DNA from 3 places in the Ornithinibacillus liuyingii genome. Region 2 is predicted to be linked to each of the others. Evidence: riboswitches for the same ligand, from Rfam matches in the RefSeq annotation. Region 2 holds a riboswitch; each other region holds the start of a gene.

Region 1 (3,288 bases), on a different contig from region 2:
AAACGTGTATTGCCTGCGGTTCCTGCGGGGTGGCTTGTCCATTACTTTTTGATTATGATGATGAAGGTCTAGCCTTTGTTACAATAGATGACAATACGGGAAACAAGGAAATACCTGAGGAATTAGAAGACGATGTATTGGATGCTTATGAAGGTTGTCCAAGTGACTCCATTAAAATAGCAGAACATCCTTTCCATAACAATCCACTTCGATATGAGAGATAATAGACGAACACCAACAAAGTAGGTTAGTTGGTGTTCAAATGTTTTTGTATATAGTTTTGGAAAATAAATGACACCGTCGGATAGAGTAGTAGCATGATGACAGCATTACCAATTGCATGATACGTATCGAACGGTAAACCAGCTATATAATAAGCCCAAAATCCATGTCCAGTAATTTGGTAGTTAGTCAACGAAACAATGAATCCGTATAAGTATCCACTAAATACAGCCAATATTAGAATGAGATAAAAAGGAATCTGTTTCATTGTTTTACCTAAGATACCGCTCATAACCCCAATAAGTCCCCAGGATAGGATTTGCCAAATCGTCCATAATCCAGTCCCAAGAACCATATTCGATAAAAAGGTAATTAAAAACGCCAATATAATACCAGCAACTGGCCCTAAAAAAATGCCACTTATAATAATAACTGAAGTTACGGGTTGAACATTTGGGATAGAACTTAACATAATTCGTCCAACTACAGCTAATGCTGCAAGAAAAGCTAATAGCGTTAATTTATAAATATTCAACGATCTCATTCCCAAGATTGATAATCGAAATTAACTACGTCCCCATCTTTCAGTTCCACTTCCCCTGCTCCTACCAGTGAACTTTCACCATTGATAGAAAACATCCAGGACATTGAATTTTCTTCATCATAATCTAGCCCCTCAAGAGAGGTAATAAAGCCGTCTTTATCTTCAGCGTTAAAATTTTCCTTCATCACGTCTAATAGAATATCGCCTTCGTTGATTTCTACTTCTTTTTCTTCTAAAATCTCAGCTTCTTTATCCTTAGAAAGTACAATTTTAACAGTTGCTTCCTCTTGTTGTTCACTTGTTTCAGTGGTATTAGCTTGGTTTTCGTTTGGCGTTTGATTTTGAGTTGCATTATCAGAAGACTCATCATTGCCACAAGCTGCAAGAACTACTAATGCTACAAGTACTGTAAACAGTTTTAATAATAGTGATTTCATATTTTCCCCTCCACTTTAGTAATTTTAAAAATCAGGTAAATAAAAAAAGAGCTAACCCCGTAACTAGTTAACTCCTGTGACAGTCTATCGACCATAAAAAAGCATAAAAATACTGTTTTTATGTACTAGATTGTCTCAATTGTCCTATCCTCGGGATCATTGATACAGTTGATACTGGCAGGTCTACTGGCTTGTGACTACTTACCTACTTTAAGCCCTTCCCATAGAATAATCTACAGTGGTCATTGCTTATTTCGTCATCACTTACAGTTGCGAGGACAGCTCTAGCTTTTCACTAGATTCCCTTTTAAGTAACACATACACCAATATCAAATTCTTGTATTCAATTCTACTACATATAGTACCATACAACAGCTAAATTACAAGATTAAATATCTTCTTCCTTGGGAATCATGAAGTTAAATGTTGTTCCGATATCTAATTTACTTTTCACCGTAATGGTACCTCTATGTGATTTGACGATATTTTTGGCAATAGATAACCCTAGCCCGGTACCTTTAACATGCTTATTCCGAGTTCTCGATTTATCAGCCTTATAGAATCGTTCAAACACAAATGGCAAATCTTCTTCCGGTATTCCACTACCACTGTCTTCAACAGACACCGATAATCCATTATCATCATTTGTGACCGAAACCTTCACAAAGCCACCTTCACTCGTATGGCGAATCGCATTATCAATCAAATTTGTAAATACTTGTTCAATACGATCCGGATCAAAATAAGCCTGAGCTTCTTGTATATCTTTCGCTAAACTCATTTCAATTTGATTCTCTGCAGCAATTCCTTGGAATTTACGGAATATCCGTTCAATATAAGGAGTGATATCCACCTTCTCCTTTTTCAAGGTTAAATGTCCTGCTTCCATACTAGCCATATCGAGTAATTCATTTACGAGACGACTCAACCGTAATGATTCTTCATAGATAATTTGTGCAAGTTCATTTTTCTCTTCTTTCGTCTCGGCAATATCATCAACAATTGCTTCACTATATCCTTGCAACATCGAAATAGGGGTTCGCAATTCATGGGATACATTCGCAATAAAGTCTTTACGCAATTTATCTAGCCTACGTTCCTCAGTCATATCGCGAATTACAGCTACTGCACCACGTATATAAGCTTGATCATATAAAGGTGTCATGATCATTACCCAGGTTCGGCCTTGTAATGTGATTTCTTCTATTACTTCCTTTTCCCCTTCAATGACTTGCTGTAACGTATCCAGCAATTCTTTTGGAAGCTTACGTGATTCGGTATCACTTTGTAGATTTTTTTCGAAATACCAGTCTTCTATAAACCGTTCCGCAGGCTGATTGGTAGCAATAATTTCCCCGCTACGGCTTAATGTAATCACACCATCTGCCATCGAATTAACAATACTAGATAATTGTTCTTTCTCCTGTCTTAACGCATTAATATGAAATTTTAACTGTCTTCCCATATGATTAAATGCCATCGCCAGTTCCCCAATTTCATCATGCGTCAAGATGGGAACCTTTGTATTAAATTCTCCTCTTGTTAAATCAAAGGCTGCCTCTCTCATTTTAATTAATGGTGATGTAATACGTGTTGATAAGAAAAAGGCAAATATCGTTGTAAGAATAATCGCGACAGCAGCAGCACCTAATATGATCTTAGTTGTTTCTGCTTTGGTACGGTCGACAATAGCTAATGATTGATATACTAGTACAACATCATCGGTGTTCGGAACAGTTTTTCCAACGAGCATAATACCAGGCTCATCTTCTGAAACTTCAATTTCATCGTTGTTGTTGTCATCATCCGCCATAATTCCAGCTACATCGGATTGCTCGATAAGCCACTCATCCCGTAAACTGGACAAATGAATATCATCGGTTTCTGAACTCCAATAATCCCCTTCTGAAAATAAAATAATCACTTTACTTGATGGGTCTTTTACTCGTTCCGTTGTTTCATAAATTAATGATTTATCCTCGTGATTTTCCACCATAACCGAAACCTTTGTCGCGGTCTGTAATAATGCTTCTTCTGCTTCTTGAATATGAAAGTTCTCAAAGAACTCTAATAAAAATATCGTTA
Region 2 (3,288 bases):
ATGTGCACTTTTTCCAATTAAACTAAAGAACAACTCACCATCTTCGATATTAGCTTCTCCTTCGAGCTTTACCTCTTTCAGATAGCCAAGATAATCTTCTATTAGTTTAGTAGGTGCCTCTTGTACTTTAATCGTTGCTTTCGCAATATCTGGCACCATATTGTACCTGCGACCTGATTGGAAGGATACTAGTTGATAGCTTGCAGATGCATCTTGCTTATGAATGGGTTGGACAATATCATAATACGCGATTCCTTTTTCAGCAAAAATAATAGGGAAATCCGCATCTGGCACAAATCCTGTTGTAGGCATTTCTTCTTGTGTAAAATAATGATCGACACAACGCCAGTTACTTTCCTCATCTGTCCCGATAATTAGGCGAACTCGCTTACTTAAAGGTAGCCCTAGTTCTTTTATTATTTTCATTCCATAATATGCTGCCATAGTCGGACCCTTATCATCACTAGATCCACGAGCATAGATTTTACCATCCTTAACAATGCCACTATAGGGATCGACACTCCAGCCATCCCCTTCTGGAACAACATCTACATGCCCTAATACCCCAATTAATTCTTTCCCTTGCCCTATTTCAATATGACCTGCAAGGTTATCCACATTTTTACTCGAGAATCCGTTTTTCTCACCTAAATCTAACACATATTGTAGGGCATCTTTAATGCCTTGTCCCAATGGAGCATCCTCAGAAGCATTTTCTTCATCTAGGACACTTTTAATTTGAAGTAGTCCTTGTAGATCCTTAATAAATTCGTCTTTTCTCTTTAAAACTTCCTCCATCCAATTGATGGTAGCCATATGTATTTCACTCCTTCCACTTATTTCAAACAAACGTTTGATTCACTCATCATTCTAACAACATCTTTATTTTACTCCTTAACCATGATTTAGCATAATAGTTAACATTACTTATCATTAGCATTCCATTCCCATGTACAAACATTCGTTAAAACAATTGGCATAATCAGCAAACTATATTAAATTTATAATATGGTCTGTTGCCATACAACTACATATAGGTATACCAGTAGAATTGGTGTCTTAATAGACTTAATAGGGAATCTGGTGAAAATCCAGAACTGTCCCCGCAACTGTAAATGCTGACGAAATGAGAATACCACTGTCTAAGACGGGAAGGCTTAAAGTAGGGTGAAGCATAAGTCAGGAGACCTGCCAGTTCTATGATGTATGATCTTCTTCGGGAATTGAGAAGGTTGGATATGAGGGTATAATAAACAGCTATAGACCAGTCGTGTGGTCTATCCTTTACACCTGAATAAAAATCCATCTTCTTTAAGAAGGATGGATTTTTTTATTTCCATCACTTTTTGAAGAGACCTATAGTACAAAAAAAGAAGAAAGAGGGAGTGTAATGGAAAAGCTATCTACGAATGTTTCACGTACTATTCTAACCAAATTGGTGTTACCACCTGACACTAATCACTTAGGTACCATTTTTGGCGGAAAGGTTTTATCTTATATTGATGAAATTGCTGCGATTGCTGCAATGAAACACAGTGGTAAGGTAGTCGTTACAGCATCTATTGATACAGTGAATTTTCTATCATCAGCAAGAGTTGGCGATATTTTAACTTTAGAGGGGTTTGTTATTTCCACTGGGAGAACTTCCATGGAGGTTTATGTGAAGGTTGAATGTGAACGGTTTAAAACAAGGGAAAAAAGTCTAACCACTACCTCCTTTATTACGATGGTAGCGATTGATGAACATGGTAAGCCAGTACCTGTTCCAGGGGTGATTCCAGAAACAGAGCATGAGCTAGAGTTGTTTCAAGAAGCACAGAAGAAAAGGGCAAAATTAGCCAAACAATAAGGGGAGATATATTCTCCCCCTAAGCTAAAATGAAGCCCCATTACTAGATTCGTTTCATTAACAAATAAATAAAATAGGGTGCGCCGATTATAGCTGTCATGACCCCAGCTGGGATCGCTTCATCTGGTAACAAATTTTGTCCAATCACATCTGCCAGCAATAATAGAAATCCACCTAAAAGTGTTGCAATTGGGATGAACAATTGATTTCTTGGTCCTACTAGTGCTTTAGCCATATGTGGGGCCATCAGCCCGATGAAAGCAATTCCTCCCGCTACTGCTACTGCTGCTGCAGCCAAAGCTGTTGCTGTTATCAATAAGGAAAATCGTTCTTTCTCAATCGATATGCCAAGCCCTGTGGCAACAGGCATATCCATGGAAAGAATGTTTAACCGATTTGCCTTATAGATGGCGTAAGGTATAAGTAGGATTAACCAAGGAAGTAATGCTATAATAAAAGGCCAATCTGTCCCCCATATATTACCTGCAATCCACTTTGAAATAAAATCTACCTTTTCCCGTTCTGCGGAAGAAATGACAACAATCATAACACCAGAAAGTGCCATCGCGAATCCAACCCCAACTAATACTAATCGGATTGGATGGAATCCACTATTTCTCTTATAAGATAAAAGGTAAATAATTACCGCTGTAACAAATGCACCAATAAAAGCAAGAACTGGTAATAGATATACAAAGTTACCTGTATCTATTGGAAAATATAAAAAGAAAATAGCAATTACTACACCTGCTCCCGCATTTATTCCAATTATGCCCGGGTCTGCTAGGTCATTTCTAGTAATCCCTTGTAAAATAGAGCCTGACACCGCTAATGCTGCACCTGCAAGAATGGTAATTAAAATCCTTGGCAATCGCACCTCGAATAAAACAAAGTGTTCCTTAAAACTTCCTTCACCAAATAATGTTGGAAGAATTCTATCAAAGGAGACGGAGGAATAACCTATTCCCATGGATATTATCGCAGTAATGACAATCAGAACAAGCAATGAGAAGAATATGATTCGCTGTTTTACTACTAGTTCTGGACGGATCATGAGAATACCTTGCCCCCTCTATGTATCACGATTAGGAAAAATGGTAACCCCAATATAGCGACAATCGCAGCAACCGGTGTTTCATAAGGGGCATTTATCGTTCTCCCAGCTAAATCAGCTAGCATCATAAAAGTAGCACCTACTATAGCAGAAAAAGGAATAATAACACGATAATCCGTCCCTACCATTGCACGCACCATATGGGGAATCATTAATCCAATAAAGACCATATTACCAACAAGTGCTACCGCTGCACCTGTTAAGAGGATGATTACAACGAATAAGACAGCCTTAATTTGCCTCGTTTTCTGGCCCAACCCTACCGCAACATTTTCATGTAAACTTAGGATAGTCAGCTGCCGTGAGAATAGGATAGCAACAATAA
Region 3 (3,288 bases), on a different contig from region 2:
AAATCTATTACAGATATGCTGACGTATATGGAAGCATCCTCAAGGGATACAGATTTTAATGGCTTAATCACATATTTAGAACGGCATGATATACTACGTAATCATCAACACGTGTTGGATACTATACTAAAGGAATTGTTTGGCATGAGGAAAGATATAACTCAACAAGAGGGTGAGGAGTGTTTACATATTCCGTATTTTCGGTCATTTCATTCTTTAGATCCATCACAAGTAGAGCGACAAACGGAAATACATATGGTACAACAACTATTTGATACCTTAGTTACGTTTAATAAAGATACGGACAAAGTAGAACCGAGTATTGCCTATTATTGGGAACGGGATGAGAGCGGGAAGGTATGGACATTTTACCTTAGAAAAGGAATTCCGTTCCATAATGGTAAGATGTTAGATGCTGAGGATGTAAAATTCACCTTCGAAAGACTTAAGGATACGCCAGCAAAATGGATAGTCGCATATTTAGAAAAGATGAATAGTATTGGTTCACATGCCATTCAATTTCACTTTGCTATTCCGATTGTAAATTGGCCATTTATGTTATGTTCACCAAAAGCATCTATTGTTCCAATGGGGTTTGCGGAACAAACGGTAGAAGAATTCTCTCGAGAACCAATTGGAACAGGTCCGTACAAGGTGAAGTCTCACAATACGAATCTTCTCTCACTTTCGGTACATCAAAGCTATTTTAAAGAGAGGGCTCATATTGATGAAATATTTATTCATGTTATGCCATCAGTCGAGAAGTTCATGAATATAAAAGAGATTGAGGAAGAGCCACTTTTCTATATCCCATTTACTTGGAATACAAATACAGATAGGGGGTATAAGAATGTGGAAAGGGGGCATTTATCCATCAAGTATCTCATGTGGAATATGCGGAAGGATAAGATAAGGTCCAATCATTTGTTACGAGAAAAGCTGGGGGTACTTTTAAATAAAAAGAGAATGATAGAGGCTCTAGGCTATCCAAGATATGAACCGGTAAGAGTTTTTCATCAGAATCGTCCAAATAACGATAAGCTATATAATATGTCATTGGATATAGATTATATGGATACTTTAATATTAATGACCTATAATCTTAAACCAAACGAAGAGGATATTAAATGGATAAAGAGTGAATGTAACAAACAAGGGATTCATTTGGAATTGCGAGTCGTTCCATACTCTAATTTCTATGAAGAGGCTAAAGAGGCAGACATAGTATTATCGGAATATGTTGCGGAAGATGTTGAAGAGGTTGCGTTATTAAATTTATTTCATTCAGAAATGAGTATTTTACATAATCTATTAGACAGAGAGAATAGTAGAATTACGCAGGGCATTTATAAAGAGTTGGTTCAGGAAGTGTCATCGAACAGAAGGATTCAGATAATGAACCAATTAGAAAACAAACTAATAGAAAATCATATTGTTATGCCTTTATATTCAACATACCAAAAGGCTTTATACCATGAAAACTTGATGGGAATTTCACTAAGTATTATTGGATTAGTACCATTTAAAGACTTGTTCTTTAGGAAGGAATATGGATCGAACTAAATTGGTGTATGAGTAAGAATATTCAATAAAAGCTTGACGGAATCAAAGAGATAGATTAAATTGAAAGTAATTTAATAGAAAAAACAGGTTGATTTGACGACTTTTTTAGATCGAATCATTAAAAGGGAAGTTCGGTTAGAATCCGGCACGGTCCCGCCACTGTAATTGGGAGTCTTTTATCACAATCCACTGTCATTTTGATGGGAAGGAGATAGAAGATGATGAACATGAGTCAGGAGACCTGCCTGTTTTTTTATATCACACAACCTACGAGGATAGGGAGGCATGTGACGAACAATATACTTTATTGTGTTTTGGTAGCGTTTACATAACATCTCTTCTAGGTAGAGATGTTTTTTTATTGGACATTGTGAAAGCTAATAAATAAAAAGGGGATTTTTGGATGGTCAAACATCATAAACTAGTAAACTATTTAATTATATTAATCATGTTATTAAGCCCATTATTCATCAATGCATCCTATGTACAAGCTGCAAGTGATCAAAAAGACATCAAACCTCATAATGAAGCACAGAATAGCGTACAACTTACCATTGTTGTTTCAGAAGAGGAAGTACCTTTACCGTTCTCAGAAATAAAAATTGAAGAAGGGGATATGGTTTTAGATGCTTTAATTAATGCTACAGAGGAAAATGATATTACATTATCGTACCGTGGGACAGGGGCGACGGCCTATGTAGAAGGTATAGATGACATTTATGAGTTTGACCGAGGTCCCGGTAGTGGCTGGATGTATCGAGTAAATGGTGTCTTTCCAAACCGAGGTGCAGGAGTTATTCCGCTAGTTCCAGGTGATGTTGTTGAATGGCTTTATACAACAGATTTAGGAAATGATATAGGTGCTGATCTACACCCATTCCGTGATCATTTGGATCCTACTATTCATATAGACAACCTAAAGGATGGTTCTACGGTTTACGATAGCAAACTGTCCTTTGCTGTAGAGGCGGTTAGTTATTTTGGAACAGCTCTAATCCCCACTGTAAAAGTGAATGATACAGTAATTGTAGCGGAGGAAGGTAATCACTACTCTGCTACATTACTAAAAGGTCAAAACATAATAACTATTGAGGTTAGAGATAAGCAAGGCTATACCTCTTCGTTATCCTTGACCATTACATATGATGATAAACAAGTTGCTCCACATTTAGTGGAGGCGGATAAGGGTGATAGAGGTGAACTAGATAGCGCTCTAGTGGTAATCCAGGATGCTATAGAAAAAGCTAGTAACCATATCATCCAAAATGGTGTAAATAGTGAATGGGAAGCAATTGGGCTGGCCAAAGCTGGAAAAGAGATTCCAAGTGATTACCTTACTATTTTTTATCAAAATATTCAGGACCAAGTAATCAGAGGTTTAGAGAATGGTCGTATTAAGATTACAGATATTGAAAGACTAGTGATGGCTGCGGTGGCTGTTGGCATAGACCCCCGTGATATAGAAGGCTTAGACTTAATCGAATTGATATATAATAGCCCTGAGCGCCGTGGTGGTTATGATACGATGACCTTCCAAGGCAATAATGGCCCTATATTTGCCTTAATTGCTTTAGATACTCAAGGGTTTTCTGTCCCTGAGGATGCAAAGTGGACGAGGCAGAGACTAATAGAAGAATTAATACGTACCCAAAATGAAGATGGTAGTTGGTCATTAAATAGTGACTTTAGTACCCCGAGTGTAGATATAACAGGAATGGCGTTAAT

What was found. Region 2 has a riboswitch for cobalamin ahead of ACSKT4_RS07150 (acyl-CoA thioesterase). Riboswitches for the same ligand answer to the same signal wherever they lie in the genome.
Region 1: another riboswitch for cobalamin. It lies ahead of ACSKT4_RS11210 (DUF4430 domain-containing protein); the one in region 2 lies ahead of ACSKT4_RS07150 (acyl-CoA thioesterase).
Region 3: another riboswitch for cobalamin. It lies ahead of ACSKT4_RS14470 (DUF4430 domain-containing protein); the one in region 2 lies ahead of ACSKT4_RS07150 (acyl-CoA thioesterase).

What each region holds. Positions count from the first base shown of each region.
Region 1 covers NZ_JBPWOS010000007.1:137,429-140,716, reverse strand. The annotation lists gene ACSKT4_RS11220 (ferredoxin) at 1-224, shown strand, start outside; gene ACSKT4_RS11215 (ECF transporter S component) at 248-766, opposite strand; gene ACSKT4_RS11210 (DUF4430 domain-containing protein) at 763-1,203, opposite strand; cobalamin riboswitch at 1,363-1,546, opposite strand; gene ACSKT4_RS11205 (ATP-binding protein) at 1,592-3,288, opposite strand, start outside.
Region 2 covers NZ_JBPWOS010000004.1:208,032-211,319, reverse strand. The annotation lists gene pepV (dipeptidase PepV) at 1-816, opposite strand, end outside; cobalamin riboswitch at 1,036-1,210, shown strand; gene ACSKT4_RS07150 (acyl-CoA thioesterase) at 1,391-1,849, shown strand; gene ACSKT4_RS07145 (FecCD family ABC transporter permease) at 1,893-2,903, opposite strand; gene ACSKT4_RS07140 (FecCD family ABC transporter permease) at 2,900-3,288, opposite strand, start outside.
Region 3 covers NZ_JBPWOS010000010.1:113,796-117,083, reverse strand. The annotation lists gene ACSKT4_RS14475 (ABC transporter substrate-binding protein) at 1-1,563, shown strand, start outside; cobalamin riboswitch at 1,632-1,826, shown strand; gene ACSKT4_RS14470 (DUF4430 domain-containing protein) at 1,967-3,288, shown strand, end outside.